4 regions of the Cytobacillus spongiae genome follow, and region 2 is predicted to be linked to each of the others. Evidence: riboswitches for the same ligand, from Rfam matches in the RefSeq annotation. Region 2 holds a riboswitch; each other region holds the start of a gene.
The links. Region 2 has a riboswitch for cobalamin ahead of LS684_RS23190 (ABC transporter substrate-binding protein). Riboswitches for the same ligand answer to the same signal wherever they lie in the genome.
Positions count from the first base shown of each region.

Region 1: linked by a shared signal. The riboswitch ahead of LS684_RS01370 (ABC transporter substrate-binding protein) and the one ahead of LS684_RS23190 (ABC transporter substrate-binding protein) in region 2 are both predicted to bind cobalamin.
Region 3: linked by a shared signal. The riboswitch ahead of LS684_RS04765 (GNAT family N-acetyltransferase) and the one ahead of LS684_RS23190 (ABC transporter substrate-binding protein) in region 2 are both predicted to bind cobalamin.
Region 4: linked by a shared signal. The riboswitch ahead of LS684_RS09125 (hypothetical protein) and the one ahead of LS684_RS23190 (ABC transporter substrate-binding protein) in region 2 are both predicted to bind cobalamin.

Region 1 is NZ_CP089997.1:250,026-258,117, forward strand. Features, by position in the region: gene LS684_RS01360 (hypothetical protein) at 244-1,023, shown strand; gene sfsA (DNA/RNA nuclease SfsA) at 1,216-1,965, shown strand; cobalamin riboswitch at 2,029-2,245, shown strand; gene LS684_RS01370 (ABC transporter substrate-binding protein) at 2,392-3,354, shown strand; gene LS684_RS01375 (FecCD family ABC transporter permease) at 3,317-4,378, shown strand; gene LS684_RS01380 (adenosylcobinamide amidohydrolase) at 4,382-5,848, shown strand; gene cbiB (adenosylcobinamide-phosphate synthase CbiB) at 5,845-6,828, shown strand; gene cobD (threonine-phosphate decarboxylase CobD) at 6,785-7,864, shown strand; gene LS684_RS01395 (bifunctional adenosylcobinamide kinase/adenosylcobinamide-phosphate guanylyltransferase) at 7,843-8,092, shown strand, end outside.
Region 2 is NZ_CP089998.1:522,011-530,102, forward strand. Features, by position in the region: gene LS684_RS23160 (cob(I)yrinic acid a,c-diamide adenosyltransferase) at 1-431, opposite strand, end outside; gene LS684_RS23165 (bifunctional adenosylcobinamide kinase/adenosylcobinamide-phosphate guanylyltransferase) at 446-883, opposite strand; gene LS684_RS23170 (adenosylcobinamide-GDP ribazoletransferase) at 993-1,781, opposite strand; gene LS684_RS23175 (bifunctional adenosylcobinamide kinase/adenosylcobinamide-phosphate guanylyltransferase) at 1,772-2,344, opposite strand; gene LS684_RS23180 (adenosylcobinamide amidohydrolase) at 2,363-3,832, opposite strand; gene LS684_RS23185 (FecCD family ABC transporter permease) at 3,829-4,887, opposite strand; gene LS684_RS23190 (ABC transporter substrate-binding protein) at 4,850-5,815, opposite strand; cobalamin riboswitch at 5,952-6,150, opposite strand; gene msrA (peptide-methionine (S)-S-oxide reductase MsrA) at 6,546-7,061, shown strand; gene LS684_RS23200 (hypothetical protein) at 7,159-7,311, shown strand; gene LS684_RS23205 (phytoene desaturase family protein) at 7,359-8,092, opposite strand, start outside.
Region 3 is NZ_CP089997.1:903,003-911,094, reverse strand. Features, by position in the region: gene LS684_RS04785 (class I SAM-dependent methyltransferase) at 131-742, shown strand; gene LS684_RS04780 (DUF3298 and DUF4163 domain-containing protein) at 1,196-1,816, opposite strand; gene LS684_RS24095 (hypothetical protein) at 1,920-2,054, opposite strand; gene LS684_RS04775 (hypothetical protein) at 2,235-2,708, shown strand; gene LS684_RS04770 (hypothetical protein) at 2,705-3,205, shown strand; gene LS684_RS04765 (GNAT family N-acetyltransferase) at 3,780-4,349, opposite strand; cobalamin riboswitch at 4,492-4,668, opposite strand; gene LS684_RS04760 (hypothetical protein) at 4,732-5,151, opposite strand; gene LS684_RS04755 (LytTR family DNA-binding domain-containing protein) at 5,158-5,697, opposite strand; gene LS684_RS04750 (nitrilase-related carbon-nitrogen hydrolase) at 5,707-7,119, opposite strand; gene LS684_RS04745 (VOC family protein) at 7,375-7,758, opposite strand; gene yidC (membrane protein insertase YidC) at 7,872-8,092, opposite strand, start outside.
Region 4 is NZ_CP089997.1:1,798,740-1,806,831, reverse strand. Features, by position in the region: gene LS684_RS09140 (molybdopterin-containing oxidoreductase family protein) at 1-1,589, shown strand, start outside; gene LS684_RS09135 (FAS1-like dehydratase domain-containing protein) at 1,717-2,091, opposite strand; gene LS684_RS09130 (ABC transporter substrate-binding protein) at 2,209-3,153, opposite strand; gene LS684_RS09125 (hypothetical protein) at 3,167-3,694, opposite strand; cobalamin riboswitch at 3,860-4,046, opposite strand; gene LS684_RS09120 (GNAT family N-acetyltransferase) at 4,105-4,575, opposite strand; gene LS684_RS09110 (DUF1287 domain-containing protein) at 5,303-5,989, shown strand; gene LS684_RS09105 (alpha/beta hydrolase family protein) at 6,436-7,401, opposite strand; gene LS684_RS09100 (PAS domain-containing sensor histidine kinase) at 7,468-8,092, opposite strand, start outside.

The sequences.
Region 1 (8,092 bases), on a different replicon from region 2:
TGAAGCTGCAGGAACGAACTTATCGCTTATTTTTCTTTAGAAATATCATAATGAGTGAGAATTGTTTTTTTCTAAAGTTCTCATCCCTCAAATAAGATATTTCGAGGAGATTTTGGTAAAATTAAAAAATATGTAGATGAAGGACGGAGCAGCTTGTTGAATTTAGCTGTTTTTTCTAATTGAATGATAGGGCAGAACCCCTTGTGCAGAAGGGATATCTACGTTTTTGGGGGAGGGTCTTGATTGAAGAGAAACCATAATCATATTCGTGAACTTTTGTATCTTCATTTAAATGAAAATGATCAATATGTGATGTCATATGGAATTGAATTTGCGGAATTTGCAGTATCTGTGCCTGAAAAGCTTAACAACCTCTTGCTTTTAAAGCATCGCTTTGATGAAGGGGATTTTAATTTACATACCCTCCATGAATTTGTTCCAGCGGATAAAGTGAGTAAATTAATTGAGGAAGATGTTTACGGGTATGGAGACTTTTGCTGGATTGATTTTGAAGAGGTGGAGGGGTTAAATCAGCTACCAGGTCAAGAGCTAGCCGAGCTCCTTTATCTAAGTCATTTAAAGGAGCATTTGCGCTTGCCGTTTTACAACCATTTAAATAATAAATATGCCTACTTAGCTCACGATGATGGGTGGTTTAATAAAACCTACTACAGAGATATGAATGCGTTCTATTATATGGTCGGAAACGTCATCTCAAGTAAAATGGGAGAAATGAAGCTAGAGAAATCACTACTTGGATTTAAGAAAAGGAAGTCGTTTCCAGCCGTCCCTGATGAGGTAATTGTCTCGCTTAAGGATATGATGAAGGAAGGTATTGTCATTTCACTTCGGCATGCAGAGCAGAATCGGTCACGAATCGTCATTCCCATTTGGCTAGTCGGTGATTATGCGAATATGGATGATATGTATGATGCATTTGAAAAAGAAGCCAGCAATAAATGTAATGCAAAGCTCGTTTTCGATAAAAAAGTAAAACAATGGAGAGTCTATACACATCTGTAAAGAGCTTGGCTGCTGTGCCAGGCTTTTTTGCAATTTTTGAGAGAAGTTGATGGTGCAGATTATAGGGGGAATAGAGCGAAAGTGGAAACAATGGAGAAATGATGGTGATAGTGTTGCATTGATCTCTTAGCGGGACTCATTTTTTAACGAAACAATACAATCAATCATTTCCAAGGTAAAGGAGGATTACTAATGAAGGCTAGTATTACATTCCCAGAAATCCTGCAGGAAGCAACGTTTGTTGAAAGGCCGAATCGCTTTATTATTCGGGTGAGAATAGAAGGAGAATCGGACTTAGCAGATGTCCATTTGGCTGACCCTGGGAGGTTAAAGGAGTTGCTCATTCCAGGAAATAAAGTGTGGGTACTTGGCAACAATCACCCGCATCGAAAAACGAAATGGACAGCAGTTTTATGTGAAAACCCAGTCAAAGAAGGCTATATATCTATTAATACAACCTTCCCTAATCAACTCATTGAAATAGCATTAAAGGAAGGGTTGCTTGAGGAGTTTTCTGCTTGGAGGTATATAAGGTCAGAATATACATATGGTCAATCACGCTGGGATTTCTTACTTGAGAATCAAGCAGGGGAGCAGCTTTTATTAGAGGTTAAGAGCGTCACGCTGGCTGAAAATGGGGTAGGGATGTTTCCGGATGCGGTAACTGCTAGGGGGGCGAAGCATGTGAAGGAGCTCGCTCAAATTGTAGAGGAAGGCAAATACCAAACAGCTATCTTATTCGTTGCGCAACGAGATGATGTGGAGCAAGTGACAACAGCTCCTCATATTGATCCTATTTTTTCTCATGCATTAGCTGAGGCAAGTCAGTCAGGGGTAAAGCTCTATGGGAGGGCCTGTCATATTACCCTTGAGGAAATATTCATAGGGCAGCAACTATCAGTAGAAGCACCTATCGTTTCAGATGAACAGAGAAATTTGTAGAATTTTAGAAAAAAGCATTGCAAATTCTGCAAGGCTATAGTGTAATTTTAAGTGATTGGAAAAATAAATAAAAATTGATGAGGTGTCTTTTAAGGGAAGGTAGATGAAACCTCCCCTTTTAAAAAAAGACTTAAAAGGGAAGTTGGTGTAACTCCAACGCGGTCCCGCCACTGTAAATGGGAGCAAGCTACTGATACCACTGTACGGCAAGAAGTACGGGAAGGTGTAGCGTCTGCTATGACCATGAGCCAGGAGACCTGCCTACATCGGATACACTAGTAACCTACGAGGATGGGAAGGTGTGTGACGGTCATATCTATCGGTTTTTTGTATCGATGACGAGTCATACAAGCATCTTCTATTTATGGGAGATGTTTTTTTATTTCCTCAACTCACGTTTTATGAAATAGACAAGGGGGATTAGACATGAAAAAGTGGTATTCAATCGTATTAACTCTTCTATTGGCCGTAGGGATTATGACTGGCTGCGGTACAGAGAAGGAAGATGTAAAGGAAGAGGTACAAACAGAAGCTAATCAAGAAGAAGCTGCCTTTCCTGTTACATTAACAGACGCATTAGATGAAGAAATCGTTATTGAAAAGAAACCAGAGAAAATTGTCTCGCTTATTCCTAGTAATACGGAGATTATTTACGAGCTAGGACTTGGAGAAGAAGTAGTCGGTGTAACTGATTTTGACAATTATCCAGAGGATGCAATGACAAAGGAAAAAATCGGTGGAATGGAGTTTAATGTAGAGAAAATCATCTCTTTAGAGCCAGACCTAGTGTTAGCGCATGCATCAGGTGCACATAATTCAAAAGAAGGATTACAACAATTAAAGGATTCAGGAATACCTGTTTTTGTAGTAGAAGATGCTACAAGCTTCGAAACAACATATGAAACGATTATTACCATTGGCCAAGCGACTGGAGAAAAAGCAAAAGCAGAACAAATGGTTGCGGATATGAAAGCGAAAGTGGAAGAAATTAAAACGAAAGTTGCAGAAGTTTCAGAGGAGAAAAACGTTTTTGTGGAGGTCTCAGGTGCTCCTGAAATCTTTACAGCTGGTAAAAATACATTCATTGATGAAATGCTTTCTATTATTCATGCGAAAAACGTAGCAGGTAATCTAGATGGATGGCCAATGTTGGAACAAGAAACGATTATCTCGTTAAATCCTGAGGTAATTATTACAACTTATGGGTATTATACAGAGAATGCAGTACAACAAGTGCTTGCAAGAGAAGGCTGGCAAGGTGTAAGTGCGATTCAGAATCAACTGGTATTCGATGTTCATTCCGATCTGGTGACTCGCCCAGGTCCTAGACTCGTAGAAGGAGTAGAGGAGCTTGCAAAAACAATCTACCCAGAAGTCTTTAATCAGTAATAAGTTAATTGCATATGTAGTAGCTTGTGGATTCTTCACCACTAGCTTGCTACTTGGAATCTCAATAGGTACTGTTTCAGTACCTATTTTTGACATTATTAAGCTGATCTTGTCAGCGGTTTTTCCAATTGACACTTCTTCTATAGAGGGAATGTATGAAAACATTGTTTTAAATATTCGCTTACCCCGAGTGCTGTTAGCGGGTCTCGTGGGAGCATCTCTTGCGATGGCAGGAGCAGCCTTTCAAGGCTTATTAAGAAATCCATTAGCCGACCCGTATACGCTTGGTGTTTCTTCGGGTGCTTCAGTCGGAGCCGTGTTAACGCTCTTTTTCCAAATAAGCCTTCCTGTTATGGGCTTATATACCTTGCCGATCTTTAGTATTGCCTTTTCGTTTGTGACTGTTTTTGTGGTTCTCTTATTTGCACGAACCATTGAACGCTCGATGAGAGTGGAAACCATAATATTAACGGGCATTATTTTTAGTTCCTTTTTAGGAGCATTGATTTCGTTGATGATCGCTTTAACAGGGGACGAATTAAGACAGATTATTGGCTGGCTTTTGGGAAGTGTGTCTATGAGAGGCTGGGCCTATATTGAGATAATCATTCCGTTCTTTATCATTGGGACGCTTATCTTATTGTTCAATACAAACGAACTCAATGCGATGTCCTTTGGAGAAGAGCGGGCACAGCACTTAGGCGTAAACGTGCAGCGCCGCAAAATGGTTATTCTAATTGCAGGTTCCATTTTAACGGGGGCCGCTGTTGCAGTTTCTGGAACGATTGGATTTGTTGGATTAGTTATTCCTCATTTTGTCAGGCTTTTGTGGGGGCCTGATCATCGCCATTTACTCGTTTTATCCGCAATTATTGGCGCAGGCTTTTTGATTTTGACCGATTTGATATCGAGGACGATTATTTCACCGACTGAGCTACCAATTGGGGTTATAACGGCTATCATTGGAGCACCAGTATTTGCCATGATCTTAATTCGAAGAAAACGAACAGAAAGAAGTGGGTAGCAGATGTTAAAGGTAGAACAGATTGCTGGAGGGTATTCTACTGAATCCGTCGTGGATATGATCACATTTGAAGTTGATAAAGGTGAGTTCTTTGGGATACTTGGTCCGAATGGAAGTGGCAAAACAACTTTATTGAAAATATTGAGCGGCCTATTGCCGTATCGAAAGGGAAGTATCCGTTTAAAGGATAAGGAATTGCAAGCATATTCAGCGAAAGAATTAGCAAAGCTTGTTGCTGTACTTCCTCAGCATGCTTCCCAATCCTTCTCTTATACAGTAAGAGAAACGGTCGCTCTTGGTCGTTATGCCCATCAGAAGGGCTGGTTTCATTCATGGGGAGATGAAGATGAGGCAGTAGTCCAGCAAGTGATGGAGCATACAGGGGTTAAAGCCTTCCAGCATCAAGAAATCAACGAGCTATCAGGTGGAGAAAGGCAACGAGTATTCCTTGCTCAAGCACTTGCTCAGGAACCTGAAATTCTATTATTAGATGAACCTACCAATCATCTTGACCTCTCTTTTCAAAAAGAATTAATGGACTTATTGAAAACGTGGACAAGAGAGTGCCAGTTAACAGTGATCTCCATCTTTCATGACTTGAACTTAGCTGCCCTCTACTGTGACAGACTTCTTCTCTTAGATCATGGAAAAATACATGTAAATGATATTCCGAATGAAGTGCTCAAAGCTGATCGAATTAAAGCGGTCTATCAGACAGATGTAGGAAAGCATTCACATCCGAAGGTACCCGCTCCGCAAATGGTTCTACTTCCTAACTTGGTGAAGCAAACTGAAGTGACTATTATTACGGAACAACTGTTGAAGCAAGAGAAGGAGTATCTGTTACTTCAAGCACCGGTTCCATTAAAAACGATGTCCTCTGGTGTAGTAGGTTCTGGGATGGGATGGCACCAAACCTTTATTAATCGCCATGTTCCAAAGGATTATGATTGTAGTGATTACCGAGAAGAAATGAAAACCTATTTGCGGAACAAAGGATTCGAGCCACTTGAAACGGTAGGGATGATGACAGCTGTACAGCTTGAGGATGCTTCCTATAGATACTATAAAGCGGCAGGGTTTAGTATGTTCATCGTCGTTACTGCTGGTGTTGGGAATGCAGTTGATGCTTCGAGAAGTATGGAGTATGCTTCCGAAATGGTACCAGGTACGATTAACACGTGGGTGTTTATCAATGGAGAAATTTCGGATGAAGCCTATATTCAAAGCATAATGACAGCAACGGAAGCGAAGGCAAAAGTGCTGCAGGATCACCAAATTAAGGATAAGGTGACAGGCACTATAGCAACTGGAACCTCTACAGATAGCATATTAATAGCAGCAACACAGCAAGGAACCTATTTAGAATTTGCAGGGACTATTACTCCCCTTGGGAAGCTAATTGGCAAAGGGGTATATGAGTGTACTGCAGCTGCCATTCAGAAATATAAGCAACGGGTGAAGGTATGATTCTATTTCATCTATCTGCGATTACACTAGCATATATCATCGATTCCATCATTGGTGATCCTCCAACATGGCCACATCCCGTACGGTGGATGGGGTCCCTAATATCGGCTCTTGACGAACGACTAAATCTAGGTGTGAGAAAAAAAGTAAAGGGAACCATTATGCTCATACTGGTTATTGTTCTTGTAGGAATTCCAAGTTTATTGATTGTGTGGGCCGGGTATCAGCTTCATCCACTTGCTGGTGTATTCATTGAAGGTGTTCTAATTTCAACCACAATTGCCCGTAAGAACTTAAATGAAGCAGCTCTTGAGGTGTATGATCCGCTTGCAGCTGGAGATCTAGCGGTAGCTCGAATGAAGCTCTCCTATATTGTAGGGCGGGATACAGATCACCTAGATGAAGGGGAAGTGGTCAGAGGAGCGGTGGAAACAGTCGCAGAGAATACAAGTGATGGAGTAACATCACCACTATTTTGGGCATTAATTGGGGGAGCCCCTTTTGCTTTAATTTATCGAGCCATCAATACATGTGATTCGATGGTAGGGAATAAGAGTGAGAGGTATAGGCAGTTCGGCTGGGCATCGGCCAGACTAGATGATGTGATGAACTGGATTCCAAGTCGAATAACTGGTGTAACCATGCTAGTTTTTAATATTCCTGAAAGAGTTTCCTATCGATCCGCTTGGAAAATTCTATTTCGAGATGCGAAAAAACACCCGAGTCCAAATAGTGGATGGGGCGAAGCAGCAGTTGCAGCCATTTTGGGTGTACAGCTTGGCGGTATCAATTATTACAAAGGACAAATCTCCAATCGAGCTAAGATGGGAGAGCCCCTTTGTTGCTTATCCAAACAGCATATTATTGATACAAATGAGATATTAAACCGAACAACGCGCGCCTTTATCTTATTTTTATGGGTAGGAGGAATGCTCATTGAATTGGCCTACACATGGCTCCAATCCACACTATTTATATAAAGCAATGGGGTTAAGTGAACAAGAGGGATCCAATGACTTTAGTGCGAACATCAACCCATTAGGCCCACCGTCTTCACTCGAAAAAGAATGGCAGAGCTATTATAAGAAAATGTTCCAATACCCTGATCCGAACGGGAGAGAATTGAAAGGGCTTATTTCTCAAAAGGAGCAAATTAGTGAAGAATGTATTCTGCTAGGTAACGGTGGGGCTGAAATCATCTCTTTAATTGGAAGACTACTTTCGAAGAAGAGAATTCTCATTATTCAGCCGACCTTTTCTGAATACGAGAAGGCATGTAAGGTCAATGGCTGTACAATTGTTTATCACACACTAAAAGAAGGAAGCTGGGAGCTTTTAGCAGATGAGCTAGATCCGAAGTTAAGAGGTGTGGATGCCGTCTTTTTATGTAACCCTCATAATCCAACAGGTATTTGTTTTACCAGCCAGGAGATTACAAGATTAATAGATGCCTGCAGTGAGCATAATTGTTTCTTGATTTTAGATGAAGCCTTTTACGACTTCGTGGGTGAGTACGAATCCTATGTACCACAACTGTCAAAGAAAACGAAGCTAATCATATTAAGGTCGATGACGAAAATGTATAGTATCCCTGGGGTTCGTTTAGGGTATGTGATGGCGAATGAAGAAGTCATTCAAAGGTTAGCAGAATATCAGCCTCATTGGAGTGTGAATGGGCTTGCGCTGTTAGCAGGCGAAACTTGTATTCAGCAAGAATGTTATATAGAAGAAACACAGAAATACATAACGGGAGAACGAAACAGGTTATTCTCCCAATTCCAGCAGCTAGGTTATGATTTTTCACCAAGTCATGTGAATTTTTATTTGTTAAAGGATCGGAGGTTAGCGGATCAATACTCCTTTTTTCATTTTCTCATAAAAGAAGGCATCATCCCAAGGCATACATATAATTTCCCTGGCTTAGATGGTCGCTGGCTAAGGTTTGCGATTCGTAGTCATGATGAAAATACGCAGCTGATGGAGGGGTTAGAGAAATGGCGCCAGATAAGCAGTTAATTTTTATAACCGGAGGCGTTCGAAGCGGAAAAAGCTCTTTAGGTGAACGGCTTGCTTGTGAGATAAAGGAGCAGATCGGTGGAGAGCTTCATTACATTGCTACGGGCGTTGTGACTGATGGGGAGATGGATCGGAGAATTCAACGTCATCGAGAAGAGCGGGATACAAGTACTCACGTATGGAAAACATGGGAGCAGTCTCAACATGTTTATGAACTGGCACCATTAT
Region 2 (8,092 bases):
TCCCCGTCCATTTTTGCAAGAGTAACCATTTTTCTCTCTGCCCTTCTTGTAATCGTCCTTGCTATGTGAATACTAGATGAAGCTTTCACACCTCCAGGTAGGATGAACCTTTCAAGGGGTGGCGCTTCATTCGTAAAACGATCAATTTTCTCTTCCAATACCTGGACCGATCGGGATTGTAATTTAAGTTGTCTGTGTTTAGAAATGTTAGATAGATCCCCACCACAGTCGAATAACTCATGCTGTATCGACTCCAGATCCTCTACAATATCCTGAAAGTGCTCTTCACCCAGTTCTGACATAGCCTGCCCGACAAATGCATTGACTTCATCCAATGTTCCATATGCTTCAACCCGTATATCATCTTTGTCTACTCTTCCACCGATTAAACTCGTTTGACCTTTATCACCAGTTCTTGTGTAAAGCTGCATAGTAACCTTCTCCTTTATCCTTTAAGTGGTGTTGCCAGGCCGTACCAAACCGCCCATACCTGTTGACACATCGCCGCAAGGTCTTGATATACCCACCCTGTCATATCTCTCCAACCCCTGGAGAACTTATCCATGGGAACGATTCCTTTCCCGATTTCAGAACCTATCCAGATTATTTTCCTCTCATAATGTTCTTCTTCCCATCGACTTAATGAATCCAGCATCATTGAAAAAGATTGTCTAAAGTCTGGCTCGTTCATTAACAGCGATGACCGAACACCATATTCAAGCCCCTCAATCACTATGAAAGGTTTGGATACATTCCATTCATTCAATTGATGAATGTTTCCCTCAAACAAAGAGAGCCAGGTTGTATCCGCTTTCGAAAGATTGAAATGCGTTTTCACCCACCTGCTCTTTCCATTAAATGAGCCTCCTGTAACAAAGTACACATTTGATTCCTCCAATCCCTATCTGTCCTCTGTACCAATTCATACCATCCATCGAGCTCAAGCTCCCATTTCCTCCAAAAGTTCTGTGAACACCCTTGGGAGCCAAGGATTAATAAGCAGAGAATGCATGAAACCAGAGAATCATCCATAAAACCGATTCCACTCCCTCTACGCTTCCTCCGATTGTATCCCCGTTCATCCCCCCAAACCATTTGAGAGACTTAGTGTAGGATAGCCAGAATACTACTAGAGTCACAACAGTGAATAATGCATAATAATAGACAGCTCCTAACAAAAAGCTGCCAATCCCAGCCAGCACCAAGGCACCAATCACCCAGCTTAAATCCATCACCTTCAAGTTCTTGCTGAAATGATACCCCATCCCTGCATTCCGGGCCGGGGGGATCAAAACAAGAATCGCAGCCATCATTATGCGGCTAAAGAATGGGATCAATACCAGGATGATACTAAAGGTTAAAGCAGAATCGGTATGGAGGACAGTTTCATATATAAATAAGAATCGTGAGGAAAGCAGCACCACCACTGACAAAACACCAAAAGCTCCCACACGGGGATCCTTCATGATGTCCAAACGCTTCTCCCTGTCACGATAGGAAAAAAGAGCATCACTCGCATCCATATAACCATCAAGATGGATACCTCCAGTTAATACGATTGGCAGGACCCATATGAAAAAAGATAATCCCAACGTGGTCATCTGTGTATAGGAATGGAGTATGCTATATCCTCCCAAGAGAATGACACCTACAAATAATCCTAAAAGGGGAAACGTCCGCACCATCCACTTGTACTCCCTATTCCCCATTCTCATTTCTCTTCGGATCGGTACAATCGTGAAAAATTGAAGGTTCAAGAAAAAACTTTTCATCAACAGCATGGGATGCCCACCCCCTCACTTGAAGTGACCTTCTTCACAACAGGAATCCCTGAGGTCATTTCAATTGCAACAGATGCATTGCACACCAACCTTCTATGTAAAGAACCAAGGTGTTTCTGAAATAATAGAGTGCTCGAATCCATGGGAAGATCATAAACTAATTCGTTACTGACAAGAAGCAAGACATCGACTCTATTTTGTAAATGAAGGATAGATTGATAGATTTTATCTTCAATCTCCTGTTCCGTTTGATTCCCATTGACATAAATCTCATTTGTCAGAAGGGTCGTGAGGCAGTCGAGGAGGACAACAGATTGTCGCGGGATTAGAGCTATGATATTCTCAATGGATTCTGGGCATTCGATCGTCATCCATTCTCCACCGGACTCTTTCCTATCCTGTTGGTGTTTGATGATCCTTTGTTTCATCTCGGGATCTGTGTTCACCCCACACGCAAGGTAAATCAATGAACGTCTTTTCTTTTTCTGCTTGATCGCCCAATTTTCAGCAAATGAGCTTTTACCGCTTCTGACCCCTCCGGAAATAAAATAAAGGGTCCCCATCTTCATTCCCCCTCTCCATCATTCCCTCATGTGATCCCAATACCGTTTGACGGCTTTTTTCGTTACCTCATACACCCCACGTCCTATTAACTTCCCTATTGGTGTAATCGACCCGGCAAATGGTTCAAGCTCCCCATTTTGACTGGAAGCTATCAGGATGCTATCAGTGGGAGTGCCTGTTGCTAACTGTCCAGTCCTTCTGTCCTTCACGTTCATATCATGAAGTGCCCTCACTTTAGCTTCTGTTGAGGTTACAAGGGCTTCTATATAAGCTTCATCTGACAGGTTGCCGTTGATAAACACCCATGTATTGATCGTGCCCGGTTTAAAACCGGTCTCATACCGATAACTTGTTGACACATCAATGGCATTCCCCACACCTGCCGTGACGACGACGAAAACAGATTTCCCGTTCCCTTCAAATTGGTCGAATACCACATGATGTAATGGAAGGGCGGTCATCATTCCAATACAGAAAGAAGGGTCAAGGCCTTCATTCGAAATGAACCTTTTCATGTCCTTTTGATAATCTGAGCAATCATAATCCCCGGGGACTCTTCGATTAATGAAGTTCTTGTACCAGCCAATTCCAGCCCCGATGATTCCAGAAGACATACATTTGAGAGGTAGGGGAGAAGCAAAATGAATATACTCTTCACTCACTTCGAGAAGACTCTCATTTAACGTAAGGGCTCCTACATCTCTATCTCCTTTTTCCGGGACAATGACCATTTGAGGTTTTGCAACCAGTGGATGAGCCTGCTTTTGGACCTTGGTATGATACACTCCTTCAATATGTTCCTCCTTCAGGACCTCTTCGGGGTGATGGAGAAGTCTTGTTTTTCCTTTCTCTAGGAGAAGCAGTCGATCACAGTAAAGACTAGCTAGATTTAAATCATGAAAGATAGCAATGACAGTCAGTTTTTCTTCTACCGTTTGTTGTTTGATCAAATCCAGCAGGGATTTCTGATAGGCAAGATCCAGGTGATTTGTAGGTTCATCTAGCAACAGGACCTGAGGTTCCTGAGCAAGGGCCTGGGCAAGGAATACCCGCTGCCGTTCCCCTCCAGACAGCTCATGGAGGTACCTGTGCTGAAAAGAAGCAATGCCAGTTTGCTCCATCACCTTCTCAACGATTTCGGTATCCCTTTCAGTCATCCCCTTTAAAAACCCTTTCTGGTGTGCATAACGCCCCAGCATCACAGTCTCCCTCACTTCATATGAGAAGGTTTCCGTCGAAATCTGGGGAAGTACCGCAACATGTGTGGCTAATTCTCTTGAAGAGTAATGATGAAGTTGTTTTCCTTTTAACGTGATGTTTCCTTCCAATAAGGGTAGAAGTCCTGTCATCGCTTTTAACAGTGTGGTCTTTCCACTCCCGTTAGGACCGAGGATTCCAAAGAATTCTCCCTTGTCTATGTGAAAGTTCATGTCCTCTACAATTTTCTTTTCGCTGTATCCTACTGAGACACCTTTGACATCCATCATGATGTAAGACCTCTTTTCTTTAATAGGATATAGGCAAACATAGGAGCGCCAATCAAAGATGTTATCACGCCGATAGGAAGTTCTGTCGGCGCAATAATGGTTCTTGAGATAAGATCTGCCAGCACCAGAAACCCACCTCCTATAATGATCGACAAGGGAAGTAAATGCCGATGATCATGACCTGCGATTCTTCTAAGAAAATGAGGGATCACAAGACCCACGAATCCAATGGTCCCTGAAACGGCAACCGCAGCTCCGGTCAGGATGCTTCCAGCGATCAATATGATGAGCTTCCTCTTATGTACAGATATCCCGATATGGTGTGCCTGTTCTTCTCCGAAGCTCATGCCATTCAATTCTTTACCGTTAAAGATCAATAAGATTACTCCCATGATGAAAAAGGGGAATATAATCGCTATATAGTCCCACCCTCTCATCGAAACGCTTCCGAGCAGCCAGCCGATGATTTGCCTTAACTCTTCTCCTGTCAGGGCGATCATTAAGGAAATGAGGGATCCTAAGAATGAACTGAATATGATTCCCGTCAAGATGATGGTTTCGACTTTCATGGTCCTCTCCACTTTTTGTGCAAACCATAAAACAATAAACACAGTGATAATTGAACAGACAATACTGAAAAAGGGAAGTGTAAACTTCCCAATGAACGGAATGCTCCAATTAAAGAACAATGTAATAACAGCCCCTACAGATGCTCCTGAAGATACTCCCAATGTATATGGATCTGCCAATGGATTTCGCAAAAGGCCTTGGAAAGAGGCACCGGCGATGGCCAGTGAACTTCCAACCAGTAGTGCGAGTATCACCCGGGGCAATCTGATAGAATATACAATGTTTGTATACATTGGATCGATTTCATCAGGTAATCTGAAACCGATCCATTTTGCTCCAAGGATCAACAATATATCCTTGGCAGGTACAGAAATAGTACCTATGGATATACCAGCAAGGATTGCCATCAATAAGAACACTATAGCCAGTCCGTATGTTATCCATATTTTATTCTGCAAATAACTCCGGATAGATCGACTTTGCAACTTCCTCTACTCCTTCAACCAATCTCGGACCAGTACGTGTGACCAGGTCTGAATGTACGTCACGTACTTCATCATTCTTAACTGCATTCACATCTTTCCATCCTTCCCGGTTCATCACTTGTTCTTTAGGGTTTTCGCTATAATATCCGTAGGTTGTGATAATGGTGTCCGGATTAGATGCAATGACTGCTTCCTGATTCACCTGTACCCATCCTTCCTGGTCACTCATTACATTTTCAGCATTCACAAGTGTAAGCATTTGATCAATGAATGTATTCTTTCCAGTCGAATAGATGTCCGGTGCAGGGGAAACTTCCACATACACACGTTTCTTTTCCGTTACTTTACTTGTCTCATCCTTTATGGATTCAAGGTCCGTTTGCATGCGGGAAATGATGGATTCTGCTTCCTCTTTCTTCCCAACGAGAACCCCAATGTTTTCCATCGTGGTATATACTTCCTCAAAGCTAGTGGCATCTTGGACAATATATACTGTCACACCGGCATTTCGGAGCTGATCTAACCCCTCTTCTGCCGAGATAGCGGTGGATTCATGAGCAAGAACCAAGTCCGGATCTAGACTGATGATTTTTTCCACATTAAACTCCATCCCACCGATTTTCTCTTTATCAGCTGCTTCCTCGGGATAATTATCGAAATCCGATACTCCTACAATTTCCTCGTTTAAACCGAGCTCGAATAGTATTTCTGTATTACTCGGGATCAATGACACAATATGCTTAGGTTGCTCCTCAAGCGTCACTTTATTATCAAGGGCGTCATTTAGTGAAATGGGAAAATCAGATTGTTCCTTACTGACCTCTTCATTCTCTTTTTCTTTTTTTACATTTTCACTTTCGGCTCCGCAACCTGATAGGATCCCAAAAGTAAGTAAGAGTGCGAATATGACTTTGATCGAGTGTTTCATGCTTTTTCTCCTCCTGTGACGATACGTTTAGTCAGACAAAAAACATCTCCAGCGGGGCCAGAGATGTTGTGTAAGATGCATAGATATGATTCATTTTGTCAAACATGCACATTACACCTTTCTATCCGCGTAGATTTGGTGCGAAAGACATTAGGCAGGTCTCCTGGCTCATGGTCATTGTTTGCTGCACCTTCCCATACCCTTTGGTACAGTGGCATTCACACAGCTCACTTCCATTTACAGTGGCGGGACCGCGTTGGAATTACACCAACTTCCCTTTTAAGAAGCTAAAACTTTCTTTGAACTTCAGCTTCACCTAATCTCATATCGTATGTAATTGTTCCGTTCACATGAATTATACACAAGTTCGGTTGGTTAGTGAATTCCTTTTTTGAAAAATTTGTTGAATGATAGGTAGGTTTGAGCCTGCATGCTTAATATATCAATTGTGTGTAAAAAATAGTGAACGGCAATGAGATGGTACCGAGTTATCCCCCTTGAAAGTACGACCTTCCCCTAAGCTGAGGGGGCTTGTTCGAATTCAATGCACATTCTAGTGGACAAAGAAATGGAGACACTTTGTTTAAAACAGCATGATATAACATAATGGTTATAAGAGCCGAACTAAAAGATTGTCGCCTCTTCACTTTCATGATAGAATCTTTCTCATGCTATTGCTTTACTACTTTAGAGCGACATATGATGGGGGTTTTTGTAAATGAGTGATAAGATTGAGATCGCCACTTTTGCCGGAGGTTGTTTTTGGTGTATGGTAAAACCATTTGATGAATTGCCGGGTATTGTGGATGTGGTATCCGGTTATTCAGGGGGTCATCTTGAAGATCCGACCTATGAAGAGATTAAAGCTGGTCACAGCGGACATTATGAAGTTGTTCAAATCACCTTCGATCCCTCTCTCTTCCCATATGAAAGATTATTGGAACTGTATTGGCCTCAAATTGATCCAACAGATGATGGAGGTCAATTCCATGACCGGGGTGATCAATATCGCACAGCTATTTTCTACCATAACGAACGTCAAAAGAAAGAAGCGGAGATGACGAAGAAACAAATAGAGGAAAGTGGCCGATTTAAAAAACCGATTGTCACCCAAATCCTGCCTGCATCTACATTCTATCCCGCTGAAGACTATCATCAAAAATTCTATAAAAAGAATCCAGCTGAATATAAAGAAGACCGGGTTAAATCAGGGCGTGACGAATTTATAGAAGATCATTGGCAATAAACAGTAGACAGGTGGATGATGACAAATTTCGGTGTATGTCCGGAGAATGAAATGAGTTTCTTTCGCCAAACTAATTGGCAGGAAGGAGTTTTTAGATATGAAGAAACAAGACGATTTCAGAGAAGATAAAGAGACCGTCATAGGGATTGAAGGTCCAGGAAAAGTAGTGAATTTCTTTGATCCTTACCCGGATAAAGAGGATGCAAAGGTGAATAATTCTGATTCTGTAAATGCACAATTGAAGGAATGAGATGAAAAGCCGGAGGGAAGGCAGCCAAGCCACCCCTCCGGCTTTTTTTATCCAATATAACGATTGACCTTCACCTGTTCGTCTATAATCAATTCTGCCGTCAGTTGTCCTGAGAGCGTTACCATCGGAACACCTCCACCTGGATGTGTCGACCCTCCCACGAAATACATATTTGAAAGCACTCTGCTTTTATTCGGGATTTTAAATCCTCCATTCAGCTTTCGGTCCGTTACTGTACCGTAGATTGATCCACCGTTAGAACCATACAGGTTTTGAAGGTCATTCGGGGTGAATGAATATTCGTATTCAATATGGTTCCGTAAGTTGGTCACTCCCATTTTCTCCAGCTTCTCAAGCACTTTAAGTCGGTAGGACTCTTTATATTGGGACCAGTCCTCTCCCTCTTTCAATGGTGGAACGTGAGTCAGCACAAAAAGGTTTTCTTTTCCTTCTGGAGCCTGCGTCTGATCCGACTTAGATGAAATACCTATATAGATTGTTGGGTCATCCGCCAATTTATTTTCATCGAATATCTGCCTGAACTCTTTACGGGGATCCTCACTGAAGAAGAAATTATGATGTGCCAGGTGGTCATATTTCCGATCAACACCCAGAAGTAAAACAAGACCTGACACAGTAGGCGCATACTTACTTAACTCATCTACTTCCTTCTGGGAGGAATGATGATCCCCAAGAAGAGATTTGTAGCAAGGAATGGCTTCTAAATTCGATACGACGATGTCGGCCTTAAGCTCCTCTCCTATTTTCGTACGGACTCCCT
Region 3 (8,092 bases), on a different replicon from region 2:
CCTCATAACTCTTCCATAGATACACACGATCCTTAGAATGGTCTTCCCCCCTCACCTTCTTCGCTGTTACTCGATTCTTTCTAGTCTGTTATAATGAAGCTACCATATAAAATGGTAGAGGAGCGAGTTTGTGATTGAATTTACTGGAGAACGAATCATCCCTGATCAGTTAAAGCCAACGAATATGTTATTGCTTGAGCATATTGCTCGTTATCAATTTAGCATTCGTCACATTGGAGGAAGCGTGCTTGATTTAGCTTGTGGGGCTGGCTTTGGATCACTCATATTAGCAAAGACTCGAAAGAAGAGATTCGAGAAAATTGTAGCAGTAGACAATGATGCAGCAACGATTGCTTATGCCCGAGGAAGGTATCATCATCCTTTAATTGAATATAAATGTGAAAACGCCGTTGACCCTTCTCTTCTAGAGAAAATCGGGACGTTTGATTCCATCGTGTCGTTTGAAACACTAGAGCATATCGAAGAGGAACAACAATTTCTAGATAACCTCTATCAGCTGTTGAAACCTGGTGGAACCTTAATCATTTCAACACCTTTTGGGAAAGGTCGTGGAGTTGAATGTGGCTCTCCTTTTCATGTTCATCAATTAACCGTAAATGAATTTCACGCTTTATTTCCACAATACATGGAAGCGAAATTCTATGTACAAGACGGGGTATTAATTGAACCACATAATGAAGAGTTTTCTTATCCGATTGGAATCGCCGTTTGTAAAAAATAAAGGGACGAAAGTAAAAAAGGCTGGGACATAAGTATTTCAGTCAATGGTATATCCGAACGATCAGGAGTTATCTCCTTTTACTAGTTCGGGTATTTTTGTTTGTGCGGAAAACAATTTTTTCCAAAAATAGTGGAATGGAGCGGAAGCCTCTCGACTACTAAGGGAAATAGAGGAAAAGCTGAGACACCAAAGCGCAGCGAGGGGGCTCAGCTTCCTCCCCGCGGAAAGCGAGTGTCTGCAGCGCAGGTGGAACGAACTTGTTTTTACAACCTACCTATTTTAAAAAAGTCATTGTTCGTCTTTGAGAAGGAGTCATATAGTTATGTCCCAGCCTCTTTTCTAAATCAACCAGCTTTCCCTTTGTGCTTGTTCCTTCATGAACGGTTTATGGCAAACATAAACAAAGGAACTTCCTTTCCAAGTTACTTATTGTATTACGGTTTCATACATATATTAATTATTCACAGCCATTCTTCCGAGTGCCCCATCCTCAACCAAGAGATCCTGTAGGTCATACATGGAGATTGGAAACATAGGAAATCCATAGACATATGGAGTTATTTCGTATAATTGAAAATAAATGACTAGTATTTTATCAGCAATATAAAAATTTTGATTCGGTCTAATTTCAGTAAAATCTCCTAGTGTTTGAATCTTCCTATCATTTATTTGATTCTTGATGATTTTCGATAGCCTTTTTACATAATCACTTCCCGGTCTAAATAAGCTTTCTATCGTACATTTCTGTTTCTTTTTCAGATCAAATGTAAGAGATTGAATGAGGGTCATTCCGTGGGCAGCTTGATTATGATACGTATAGTTGGTTAAGGATAAACTTAGCACTTGACGCTGATTATTTTTTATTTCATATGAGCCCAGCATTTCCTTTACCGTTGACGGCTCCTCTCCTGCTTGTTCATTAATTAGCTTTTGAGTTTGAGAAACAATATCACGATTGATTTGGTGTTCAAATATGATTTCTTTCATACCAAAAATATGCGGATAATATACATTTTCTCTAGTTCCATCACTAACCATTCTTGTTGAAACTGCAACTGGAAATGTCATCGTCATGATGAATCCTCCTTCATAATCGCTGTTCCACACATTGTATTCTATACAGAACAAGGTTATGAGGAGGACTTATTGTAACAAGTATGATAATGACTCTCTTGTTTTATTTTTTCATACGAATTAATAAAGCAGCTATAAATAGGATAACTGCAATTAATAGTGCGGTTCCAGTACCTATTGAAGTAAATAGACTTAAGAGAATAATGATTACCCCGAGTAAAATTAATGTATTTGCCATTTGAATCTCCTCCATTCATAAATTCACTAGCATTTTTGTTTTCTTACTTGAATCTCTTATTCCCCCATTCATATAAGCAATAAACTTTTATATGAAAAATAACACTCTTTTTCATTTGGATCATACATATTCTATCGTCACATGACACAAACTACTAGAAAAAAATGGGTGGAGGATTTTATGGCATTTGTTATTTTTTTCTTTATCTCATGGTTTGTCATCGCGCTATTTGCCGTTACGAAGAAAAGTCTTTCGTTGTCTGCGAATACATTTGTTTTTCTTGTTGTATTAATCTTTAGTGTAAATTTCACCTGGATAATCGTCGATGAATTTGAGTGGGTAACAGTAGCCGAGAAAGCTTTACCCTATACGGCATATCTACTAACTAGAACTATCATCGTCCCTTTTGTTCTGCTATTGCATGTGAATTTTTACAATAATGCGGGAAATACTTCAAAGAAGGTCATAGTTATATTGGCGGCTGTTATATCACTATTATTTGTCAGTGTCCTCTCTCGTTCTTTAGGTATTACAGAATACATGGAATGGAATTATGGATATAGTGCCCTTTATTATCTATTTTTGAACGGAGTGGCTATACTTACATCTAAGCTTTACAAGTGGCTCTCTAGGAATGAGGTGAGCTTCTCATGATGCTTTGGGAATCCTTTGATCAAAATGAAATCTATATACTACTCTTATTCTCTGTTGCCTTAGGAGCTTTTCTGTTGTTTAAAAAGATTCTTCCCAGGTATATCACAATATTATTTTTAACGTGGGGCTTTGCGAGCTCTCTCTTATTTGATTTCACCATTGGCGGAGGATTTCATGACTACTATAAAGTAAACGACTCCAATCATTACGAGCTCTTTGATTTAATCACTTACTTTTCCTTTTCGTTTTTCGGCTATTTCTTTGTGTATTTTTATGAGAAATTTGCTATACAAAAAGTTACATTTATCCCCTATATCCTAGGCTGGACAGTTATCGGTTTAACGATGGAAAAATTGTCAACTATTATGGGTGTCATCCATTACCAAGATGGATATAGTATTCAATTCTCTGTAGTCGTATTTTTAATTGTACAGACCACAACGGCCCTGTATTATGAGCTAGTTAAGCGGAATTCAATATCTCCTGAAGGCAATTAGCTAACATTTGTTTAGATGGAAAAGAGCTTCTTCGGAAGCTCTTTTCCACCACATTCTGTTCTGAGCTTTCTCTAGCAACAGGGTCAAAGCAAATTGAAACCCACAAACGAGATTAATGTCCCTAGGTTTACCTAAAGCCCAACATCAATCCTTAAACAGCTTTCGTGACTCTTCTGGAACAAACACAACTTCTTGGATTTTATGGTCAGATGTTAGGTTGAGTAGCACCATTTCACCATTACTAAATTTCAGTAACTCGTAGGTCTGGAAACTCGTAGCACTGCTCATTCGTTGATATACTTGGTTTAGCACTTGTTCTGATAGTTGGTGCTCTCTTCCATCAGCAATGTAAGGCGAAATAATCTTTATATTATTCGTTCGAGCCGCTTCTTTAAACTGGATGCCTACTTCAACTGGACCTACTTTAGCGAACAGCACCTGATGGATGAGTAAATAGCATGAAGTTAAGACAGATAGATAACACCAAGACGGTTTTTCTTCGATTCATGTTTCATCACCCAAACTCATTTTCCCATTTATACCCTATAATCAACAGATATTTCAGACTTCTACTTTATTGCTTGGCTAATTTCTTAAACTCCTGATATTGTTCAGCCGTAATGCTACTTCCAATTCTAGCCATCATAAAGTTGGTTTCATAGAGGGCAATATCAGGATCTGTTGTTTCAAATTCGATGAATTCTGCTGACTTTAGTACATTTTTCAGAATTCTGCTATAAGGAAGCGGATCTCCATCTGTCATTCCCAGATCCCAGTGCCAACAATACTCCAATGACACAATGATAGATTGTACCATTTCATCTTCCTCAAATAACCCTTGTATAAGCCTTTTTCCTAGTCCTAAATTTCGAAAGGAAGGTGCTACCTCCATCACACCTACCATTTTAAGGTAGGGGAGTTTATGCCAGCGCTCATCCTCTTCTGGTGGAAGAATAATGGTGTATCCTACAATATAGTGCCCGGAGACAGCTAGGGTCATCATTGCATTTCCCCTCTCGATCGCCTTAATCATAGCCATTTGCTGATTTTCTGCTGGACGAAATCGGTTTAATTGTTCATGAAACGGAATCGTTTGTAACCTTCCTTTCATCTCCATTTGATCTTTAATCAACTCTACTTTCATAGTTCATCCCCCATTTCCATGAGGCAGAAAAAAACCACCTCTCTAATAAGAGAGATGGAAGATACACAACGTAGATTCATTAGCAAACAGACCTGTCGTCCCGCCAACACACCTCGTTGCATCTTCCTAGCTCCCGAAGAAGATACGACACATAAATAAGGCAGGTCTCCTGACTTGTGTTTCCTCCTACTCTAAGCCCTTCCCATCAGAAGACAGTGGCATGCTTATTTCGTCAACACTTACAGTTGCGGGAACAGTCCTGGATTTTCACCAGCTTCCCTTTTAAGTCCAAGTGGACACCTTATCTACCGGTAATATCATTATTTCATGTTGATACATTCTTTAAAAATATTGAATTTCCTGCCTATGAATAGGACTTTATCTATTCTTTGCCATTCTGTAATTTTTTCACCGATAAAAAATGCTGATACGCTCTAATCCTTTTATTAAGCTGATAAATTAATGGCCATGATAAGAGAAGAATCAATAACGCATAGCCATAAAATGCAGCTTCAAAGATGATGGCCCATCCACCGAAGAACAAATTCCCCATTAAATATATGAATAAAATTAACAATGACGTAATCATGTATTTTGTAATAAATGGAATCTTGCTACTTGTAAGTACTTTTACATGAACCCAAACAGAAATCACACAAGAAACCATGGCAATCACCATACTAAAGAAATAGCTTTCTACGGATGAAAATAAATTTTCTCCCATTAGAAAAAGAACGATTGCTCGGATCACCATACCTAAAACAGCTGATATGATAATTGCTTCTATAAAATATTTTTTCATCGCATCTTACCTCATTCCTAAAAACTCTTTAAACGGTCCAACAAAGCTTTTGGAAACTTCCACTTCTTTTTTTGAATGAACAAATTTGAGAAGCAGTCTGCGATTGAACCAAGGAATTATTTTCGCAACGGAATCAATGTTAACGATAAAGGAACGGTTTACTTTAATAAACCGTTCATTTGGCAAACGTTCCTCCAGTTGATAGAGTTTTTCTTTTAAACGATATACCTCTTTTGCTGTATGACATAATACGGCAGAATCCACTGCTTCAAAGTACAATACTTGCTCATGGTCAATCACATAAAATTCCTCATTGTGACTTCCAATAATTTTTGATGTAGCTGAGGTAGGGGCGAATGGCTTTAGAATTTCACCTAGCCTGTTCAGATCGTTCGGGTCGAACACAATGCATGGTAAAAAACCGCTATGAAGTCCCTCCTCCACCATGTAAAGATCCGCTTCTCGATAGATTTCTATTCCATATGGTTTTAATCGATTGATTAATTCCTCACGAATTTCATTTCTGCAAACAAGACCTACTCGCATTATAACTCCTTAATGATTCAGCTTTTTTCTTCGCTCCAAGCGATGTATATATACGATGGTTAGAGCTAATATCAGTATAATACAGCCAACCAAATATTTCCCGAACAATGAGTAAAAGGTCGTCACACCTTCTGTCGGAACGTGCCCCCTCATGACCCAGTGGTCTGTTGAGAAATGGTCCATTTTCGTTAAAACCTGACCTTTGTAATCGGTAATCATCGACATACCATTAACGGTTTGCGTAACAACATTCGCCCCGTTCTCAATCCCTCTGAAGTTTCCAACGATCGTATGGTAGGGAGAAAGTTCTCTCCAATCAGCAGATGGAATAAACAAGATATCTACCTTAAGCTCTCCAATTTGATCAACCACTGCAGGAAAATCCTTATCCCAGCATATAATCCCCGAAAGCCGGCCATATTCCGTATCAACGGTGGTCAATTCCTTATTCCCCATGACCGTATTTTCTACCGCATTGCCCCCATATTTATAATGCTCTAATGCTACATCTCCTTCAGGGTTAATGATATATAAGACATTTTCATTCGGTTCTTCCTCCGCTGTGAATATATAGGGAACGGTTAAAATGTAGACCTGATACTTCCTTGCAACCTTTTTTAGCTTATCTAAATACATGGATGTCTGTGATTCATCTATAACGATGACACCCTCTGAATGATGAATAATTTTGGCACCTGATTTTGCCTCAGCAACCGTCAATTCTAGCAGCCCATCCATTCGCTCTTCCGCTTTTTCAACAAAATCACTCATGTCCTTTTTGTGTAAAGTAAAGATTTCTAATACATCAGAGTCCGTTCGATCCACCGTATGAATTCCTGATACAGCAACCGTTTCTTCATGCTGATGGATATACATTCGCAAACCGCCTAAGGTAACAATGAGGGCAAGTGCTGTCACACTAATGATGGCCACTCTTCTTCGTTTGGTAAAATCCAAACTTACCCAATAAATAATGGATGCTACCCATGTAATGAGAAAGGTAATTCCTGTAACCCCTATAAAGGACGCAAACTGAGCAATTGGCAACATATCATGCTGCGAATAGCCTAACACCCCAAAGGTGCCATACGGATTAAAATATACATTTGTAAAGTCTAATAGGGAGTAAGTACAGGGTAAAATGAAGGTTGCTAGAAAAGAACGGGCTTTTGAAAAGTAAATTTTTTGCCACACGAACGGAATGGCATAAAGAAACCCTGCTGCCGCTGGAATGAATTCAAACATTGGAATCGGGAGTTCTGGAAGCATCTTATGAAAGCTCAATTGATTACTCAATGCTGTGACCAAACTTAACGAGATCCAAGCCAACTTCCAACTCATGTCTTTTATAGCAAATAAGAATAACACTGGGAAAATCCACGCAGCTGGTGCGATCAGAAACTTTCCATTACTGAGCACCATAAAGACCCCACCTAACAAAAGTAAATAGATTGGATTCAACTTTTTCAACATCATCTCTCCTCTCGCTTTGTTACCATAAGTATAGGAGGTATTAATGAAATCTACCTGAAGATTTGCGTAGAAAGGACAGATTTGAAGGTGAGTAGTACAGAATTAGCAAGGATGGAATTTTATCCAATAATCGGAAAAGGGTAAGCACAAAGAAAAAAGTGATCATCCTGAAATTAACTGGACAATCACTCTATCAATAGACAATTAGTTACTCTTTTCCATTACAGCAAAATAATTTTCTTCCGCATCCGCAAAGTTAAAGACTCTTCCAGATGGCATTGTAACAATATCCCCTACCTTAACATTCTTACTTGATAGCTCTTTATGAAACTTCTCAAGGTTGTCAGTAAAAAACATAAGAGATGGAGTACCTAGGTTCAAGCCAGGTGACATTTTCGCAACGAAATCTTTGTTATGAAGAATCATACTTGTTTGTGCAATACCGCTAGGGGTGATCTCTATCCATCTCATCCCTTGGCCATTGTTTTCCTCAGAAATGACCTCAAATCCAACCTTTTCCGTCCAAAACCTAACAGCCTCATCTTGATCATGAACATATAACATAATTTGTCCTACTTGATTAATCATTGAACACATCTCTCCTCTATAGGGAATGATGTATAGTATTCGTCGGTTGCTGGGTAAAATCCTCTCTAAATCAATCAAAATTCCTCATGTGTACCAAATTTTGGTGTTGTTCATTACCCCTCACTTCCATTAGTCACGTCAGTTGGTTTAATTGGTATAGGGGCATATAGCTTTTGACCGATTATCGATTGAATGATGAGAATCAGACCTCCTACGACCCAATACAACGGAAGAGCTGCTGGTGCACTAAAGGAAAATATCACGATCATAATGGGGGATAGTAACCCCATTATCTTCATTTGTTGCTGCTGATCTACAGTCATATTCTTTTGTG
Region 4 (8,092 bases), on a different replicon from region 2:
ATCGTTATACGATGGGGGGGAGCTTTGGTATCGATCCAGAAGATACGATTCACTCAAAGCTCATTATTTTCTGGGGGATTAACGCCGCTAGTACCAATATGCACCAAGTCGCACTTGCTCAAAAAGCGCGAAAAAATGGCGCGAAAATCATTGTGATTGATGTTCATAAAAACCAAACTGGCCGGCTAGCTGATTGGTTTATCCCCATTTTACCTGGAACAGATGCTGCCCTAGCCTTAGGAATGATGCATATTCTGTTCAAGGAAAACCTTGTGAATGAATCGTTCTTACAGGAGTTTACCGTCGGTGCCGAACAGCTTAGAGAGCATGTTAAAGCGTATACTCCTGAGCAGGTTTCTTCCATCACTGGTGTTTCAGTCGAAGACCTCTTCTCATTAGCAAGGCAATATGGAAGCGTTCCTTCATCTTTTATCCGCATTGGAAATGGGCTCCAGCATCATGACAATGGCGGAATGTGTATACGGACAATTGCTTGTCTTCCTGCCTTAACCGGTGCATGGCTCCATAAAGGTGGCGGTGCGATTAAGGGAAATAGCGGTTATTTAGGATTAAATACGAAGGCGTTGCAAAAGCCTGAGCTGCGAACGAAGAAAAACCCACGGGTCATTAATATGAATCTACTTGGACAAGCACTCGAGGATCCAACCAATCCGATTAAGTCGCTGTATGTCTATGGCGCTAATCCTGCGGTTGTTGCACCAGAAGCCAATAAAGTTCGCAGGGGCTTAGAAAGAGAGGATCTGTTTACCGTTGTTCACGACCTCTTTTTAACGGACACAGCCAAATATGCTGATCTAGTCCTGCCGTCAACATCTTCCTATGAAAATACCGATTTATATACTTCTTATTGGCATCATTACGCTCAATTACAGCAACCTGTCATTGAACCATATGGCGAAGGAAAATCGAATGCAGATGTGTTTCGTTCCCTTGCATTTGCGATGGGCTATACAGACTCAGCCTTCCAAGATACCGATGAATACATGATTCAGCAGGCACTTACGCATCATGAGAACCCGTATTTAACATCAATCAATCTCGAAACCCTTCAAGAAAAGGGCTTTGCAAAGGCGAACGTAAAACCATTGTTCCCTGGAAGCCTTCACACACCGAGCGGGAAAATTGAGCTTTATTCCGAAGCCATGCTTCAAGATGGGTATCCTCCTCTTCCAACCTACCTTCCAGTTGAAGAAGAGAGTGAATATCCCTTTCAGTTTATTCCAGGGCCGAATCATAATTACTTAAATTCGACCTTCTCTAACAATGACAAGCATATGAAACTAGAAAAAGAAGCGAAAATCTTCCTAAATGAACAGGATGGGAAGAGGCTGGGCATCGAAAATGGAGATCTCGCGCGCATTTGGAATGAACGTGGCGAATGTATTATGCGTGCAAACGTTGGGAGTCAGGTTCTTCCTGGGGTCGTTGTCTCACAAGGTCTATGGGCGGATGCTCCTGGTAAAAAACAGCTCGTCAACGCTCTTACCCCTGATCGCCTAGCAGATATGGGCGGAGGTGCGACCTTCTTCTCAGGACGGATCCATGTGGAAAAAGTGGCATCTCACTAATTATAAAAGGGTTTTCGTTCGTATTACGACAAATGGGAATGATTGCAAATTCTCTTTCCCATTTGTCAATTTTTTCAAATTGTATTGGACATTCCTAAGCCGTGCGTCAAACCACCATCATATCCTCCTATTCATCTCGAACAATCCCATGACTGGAGCCTGTAAGAACTTCCTTCCCATGCTGATTTCGATAAATCGTTTCCATTTTAATCTTCTTGAATCCTTCCATCTGAATGACCTTATTAATTACCACTTCACACGTAATGATATCACCAGTAAATACAGGCCGGATAAATTCACTAATCATTTCTCTCGCAATATAATTTAAGTCCCCACCAATTTTCGTGCCAATCGTTGCTGTTAGCAAGCCTTGAACCATCAAACGCCCTTTCTCATCTGGCTCCACATGATGTCTCCCCTGGTCCCCAGACACTCTCCCAAATTCTAACACCTCTTCATTCGTAAATGACCTCTCCCATGTATAGATGGCTCCTTCTTTCATACTAACCTCCTATTAAAATGAATTTTCAGATAATTATATCACAATAAAAGGCATCTTCCTATTTTTCCCTATAAAAAAGAGAGAAAGAAATCTAGATCTTTCTCTCTCCTATTCTACTTATTGAAAAAGCTCTGGATAGGCTGTCTTCGCTAATAATTCTACCGCATCATCAATTCGAGGCCCTGGTCTAGACAAAACGTCAGCATCTAGTAAGAAGACTTGATCATTCTGGATGGCTTTGATTTGGTCCCAACCCGAACGCCCTTTGATTTCCGCAACTGCATTTTCAACATAATTTACTGTAGTTACAATTAACTCTGGATTTCGAGAAATGACTTCCTCTTCAGCTACCTTAATCCAGCCTTCTTGATCACCAAATACGTTTTCAACCCCCGCACGGTCCACAATCTCCTGCTGGAACGTCTTCATCCCGGTTGTGTAAATATCTGGTGATGGACTGATTTCCAGATATAATGGCATCTTCGTCGTTACTCCTGATAGCTTCTCTTCTACTTCCTTCATATTGGCTTGAATTTCTTCGACTACTTCTTCCCCAACTTCCGCTACACCCATTACGTCAGCCAACTGCTCGATATCTCCGTATACATCTTCAAAGGAACTTGCCGATTGAATAACAAATACAGGAATGCCAGCATCCGTTATCGGCTTTAATGCCTCTTGTTCTCCTACCGTGTAAGCAATCACCACATCTGGCTTTAAAGAAAGTATTTTCTCCGCATTGATATTCACTGAATCAGAAACTCGTTCAATCTTACTTGCTTCTTCCGGATAATGATCATAATCCGTTACACCAATAATTTTCTCCCCCACACCAAGCTCAAATAGGATTTCCGTATTGCTGGGCTGTAAAGAAATCACTGTTTCTGGAACTTCATCAAATGTTACTTCATTTCCTAAGTCATCTGTCACAGTATATGATTGTGGTTCTTCCACTTTTGGTTCTGACTTTTCTGTGGTTTTCTCATCTGCTGCTTGGCATGCCTGTAAAAAAAATACAAGCATAATAATGGATACAAACTTGAATAGTTGTTTTGTTTTCATCATGTTCTCCTATCTATTTCTTCTTTTTCGTAGGGTATGATTCACTAATAAACGGAATTTCTTCGACCCCATTTTGCTTGTTTACGTATACAGCCATGACAAAAAGTACATTGGCAAGCAAATGAGCATAATCGAACAAAATATCTGGTACTTCTCTCTCTAAGCTTACTTTGTGCAATGCACGTACCGACTTTTTCGCTTCACTCCGGCAAACATGAAGAACACACGCTGCCTCCGTTCCTTGTGGAAGTAGAAAATGAGCAATCTGATCTTCCACCTCATTTACATAATAGTCGTACATCTCACTTAATCGATTCAGCTTCTCTTCAGTTATCGCTACCTTTCCACGAACAGACCCGTTTAAATGATAAGCATTTGGCAATAAATACATGAGATCATTATGGACTACCTCTACATCTTTCGTTAAGGCTGCGGCTTGTCCAATACGAGTCGTCAAGGAATCCGTTCGAATTTCAAAATCTACAGTTGATACCGATTCACGCATAAATGGATAACAAAGAAACCGCATGTCTTTTTCCAAATGTTCGCCCCCCTATTGTTCGATTTGAATAGTCTGCAAGAAGCGTCTTTTAATCCAACGAAAAAAAACCGCCCAAAGTTCATTGGCCGGCGAAAAATGCTATGTAAACAGATTAAGTTGTTTCATAGAAAAGCTGCCGTACAATCCTCTTTATTCCGAAGAGCAAAATACGCTCAAGAAAAGGCAGGTCTCCTGGCTTGTGCTTCACTTTACTTTAAGAGCCTTCCCATTTGGTTGCTCAAACAGTGGCATTTCTTATTTCATCAGCACTTACAGTTGCGGAAACAGCTTCGGCTTCTTACCGAATTCCCTATTATGCTATCAACATAGCACCCAATCTCTGCAATACATATTCAATTAATACTTATTTTACTATAATTAGCTTTCTATAACAAAGAAATATTTTACAATTACTTTACTCTGAGTCTCATCACCCATTGCTCGCCAATTGAGCCCACTTTTCTAATGCCCGTATCTTCAAAGCCAACTGCTAAATAAAGCTGCTTTGCAGGAACATTCTTATGGTTCACAGCTAAGACGATTTCCGTACATTCGGGAAACTCTGTTTGCACAAACTTCTTTAGCAGCATCATGCTTTTTTTCGCATAGCTCTTCCTTTGCTCCGCATAGTTAATCGACAACGCCGTAAGCAGCATGGCATTAGGCTGATCAGAATAATCCTTTACACGCTCTGTAGCATGTAAAAGAAAGTATCCAACAGGCTCATTATCATATAAAATAACCATCCGGTGTTGATCTTCGAATGATTCGATTTTATCCTTAGGCAATGCCGTAAACTGCGCCTGCTCATCCGGAAGTTCAAACGTAAGTAATTTTGGCAAATACACATCCGAAAAATGCACGAACGAAACTTTTCCCATCTTCCATATCCCCTTCAACATTCAATAACCACATTTTAACATAAGAACATACATTCGTCATCGATTTACTTACTATTTTTATTACTTAATGAAAAATGGATAATTCTGAATCATTTCATGATTACTATTTTAAAAGGAAGGAAGGGTAGCCCTGATTTGAAACTGCTCTATTAAAATAAGTTCATCTTAAAACAAGGCTGTTGATTTGCGTTCCAGGCGCTACGCTTTCCGCGGGGCCGGCGCTGAGCCTCCTCGTCGCTTCGCTCCTTCGGAGATCTCACTTGTCCGTTTGATCCCGCAGGAGTCTTCGCTTCTTCCGCTCCAATCAACGGGTTTTCGTCAGGGTTTTCCTGACCAGGGTCAAAAAAATGAAGCTGCCACTGGTTGTGAACTGTTCAAATGTTGATTGATTCGATCTGCCGCTCATTTTGATTCATGGTAAATAACAGTAACCAAATCAAAATGAGGTTTGGTCTTTCTTCCCTTTCACTGTCTCAGATTGTTTAACTGGAAGAATTCTTTTAAATAGACATTCTCTCGTTCAACAGTTGTTCTTTGGTCGTACTTAACTAATTCGATTGTAAGGGAGGTACTCCTTTTTTCATGCCTTGAAATCCAATAGACATAAGGAATTAAAATGATGAAATTCACTCAATTACAAACATAAAGGAAACTTTTTCTAACTGCTACACGTCTACATATTATCTACCAAGTTAGGAGAGAAAAAATGAAGAGATTGCTAGTTAGCTTGTTTGCCGTTGGTCTCTTGTTATTCGTCCTCTTTTATCAAAATGGCATCATCATCAATTCAATTGGCATCTCTTTTGAAAACCCGTTCAAAAAAGCCATAGAAGTCCCAGACTTGTACGCGCAAGTTGACATAAATGCCAATGGAATTGCAGACCCCATTGATATCGTTCAAAGCGCACGAAAAGAGGTTGACCAAAAAACACTATATAAGAGCGAATATTATGCTGGTGGATACCCACCAGAAGATGAAGGCGTTTGCACAGATGTGATTTGGAGAGGGTTTCACGGGGCGAACATTACCTTAAAGGATTTAATGGATCAGGACATATCAGCGAATGTAGACCTCTACCCACGAGTGGCGAAGCAGCCAGATCCAAATATTGATTTTCGAAGAGTCCCGAATCAAGATGTTTTCTTTCGTCGATATGCAGAGTCCCTAACAACAGACGTGATTCCAGGGAATGCTGCGAATCTTGAGCAATGGCAAGCTGGTGACATTGTCGTTTTTCTTTCAGACTCACTTGACCACATCGGCATCATATCAGACAAACGAACAAAGGATGGTATTCCATACGTCATTCACAACACTCCCCCTTTCGCAGCTGAGATCAAACTAACTTCTTTTCAAGCTCCGATTACCGGTCATTATCGCTGGAAATTTTAGATAAAAAAACAAAGGTAAGCTGCTAATAAAGTCAGCTTTCCTTTCCAGTATGAAAAAGTCCAAGTTTGCAAAAAAAAAAAAACGTGGCTGCGACATCAGTATTTCAGTCAATGGTCTATCCGAACGATCAGGAGTGATCTCTTTTTACTAGTTCGGCTATTTTTGTTTGTTCGGAAAAAAAATTTTTAAAAAATAGTAGAATGGAGCGGAAGGCACGCGACTCCTAAGGGAAATAGAGGAAAGGCTGAGACACCAAAGCGCAGCGAGGAGGCTCCGGTTCCTCCCCGCGGAAAGCGAGTGTCTGCAGCGCAGGTGGAACGAAATTGTTTTTACGACATAAATATTTTTATAAAAGTCATTGTTCGTCTTTGAGAAGGAGCATTTAGTTATGTCCCATCCTCATATTATTTCGCTATCCAACTTCGTGAACCAGCTCTTAATTTTACTCATGCTTCCTCAGTATTCAGTTCTTTACTCTTCCAATTCTCCAGCCAATTGGACAAAATTTCCTTTAATTCGCTATCGATTGGCTTCTGTACAGACTTTTTATTTTGGTTGATAATTTTACTCATGCGGTATTCTACATCTGTTTTGCGAAGCATATGTGTCATATGTTCAATAACATGTGTTTCACATTCACCTGCAACTAGCTCCTTGATCTTTGGTAAGTCCGTTACTTTCACATTTACATCTTTTGAGCCTGTGATGGCAAGCACTGGGCAAGTTACAAGCGGAAGAACCTTTGATACATCATATTCAAGATGCTCTCTGTTCCATTTCGCATTTATTTTCTTCCATTTATATTTGATAACCGGTTCCGTGGATCCCTTTATAACTTCCATCAACGAATCATTCATCTTCATGATTTTTTGATCTACTTTTAAGAAACGGACTAACCATCCTTGTAAGCCTGTTAACGTCCGAATATCTTGAATCATTTGCTCCCGTTGCCATTCCGTTGTATCAGCTAACGGCTCGGCTGTACCGGCTAGCAGGATCATTCCACTCACTGGAACCTTTTCATTAACAAACGGAGCAATAATACTGCCTTCACTATGACCTAGTAAAATGACTTTCTCTGCATCTATTTGCGGATGTTCTTTGACAAATTCCAGAGCCGCTTTTGCATCGTCAATTAAATCCTTAACACCAGCTTCATAATAATCTCCTTCACTTTCTCCAATTCCCCGCTTATCATATCGGATACTCGCAAACCCATGAACTGCCGCAAGTTCACTTAATTCCTTAAAAATATTCATCGGCATGCCTTTTGCATTTGAATCACGGTCAACTAGGCCACTTCCATGAACCATGACAATCGCCGGATACTTCACAAGATCACCAACTGGAATCGTTACAGTTGCCCCTAATGTATAGCTCCCATTAATCTTCACATTCATTTGTTTGCTCACTTGAATTCCACCTCATCCAATTTTGGATATAAGACGTTTATGCAATTCCATTCGTTCAATTCATTTCTATCTATTTTCTAAAAGGTGTAAATTTTGTTCAATGGGTAAGGTGATGACCACGTTAGTCCCTTCTCCTACCTTGCTTGAAATATCAATTCGGCCTCCATGGGCTTCAACAATTTTATTCGTCGTCATCATGCCAAGTCCTGTGCCTCTTTCCTTTGTCGTATAAAATGGCATCCCCACTTCCTTTAAAAATTCTTCTGGAATACCGCAGCCTTCATCGACAATTTGAATGATTATTTCATAATCAGCGGCTGATTCTAAATGAACCCATACGGTTCCTCCATTTGGCATCGACTCAATGGCATTTTTTAATACATTTACAAATACTTGTTTGATTTGATTTTCAATACAGCATACAAGTGGTAACGAATCATATGTTACCTTTATTTCCACATTATGTAAGAGTGCTTGTGAGCTTAGTAACGTGACAACATGGCTAGTAAGCTTTTGGATGTCTTCATGTTTAAAATTATGGGCTTGCGGCTTGGCATGTAGCAAAAGCTCACTGGTAATGCTTTCAATTCTCAAAATTTCATCCGTCATAATATCGAAATAGGCAGGCACCTCTTCGAATGAAGTTCTAAGTATTTGGAGAAATCCTTTAAGTGATGTTAATGGATTTCGA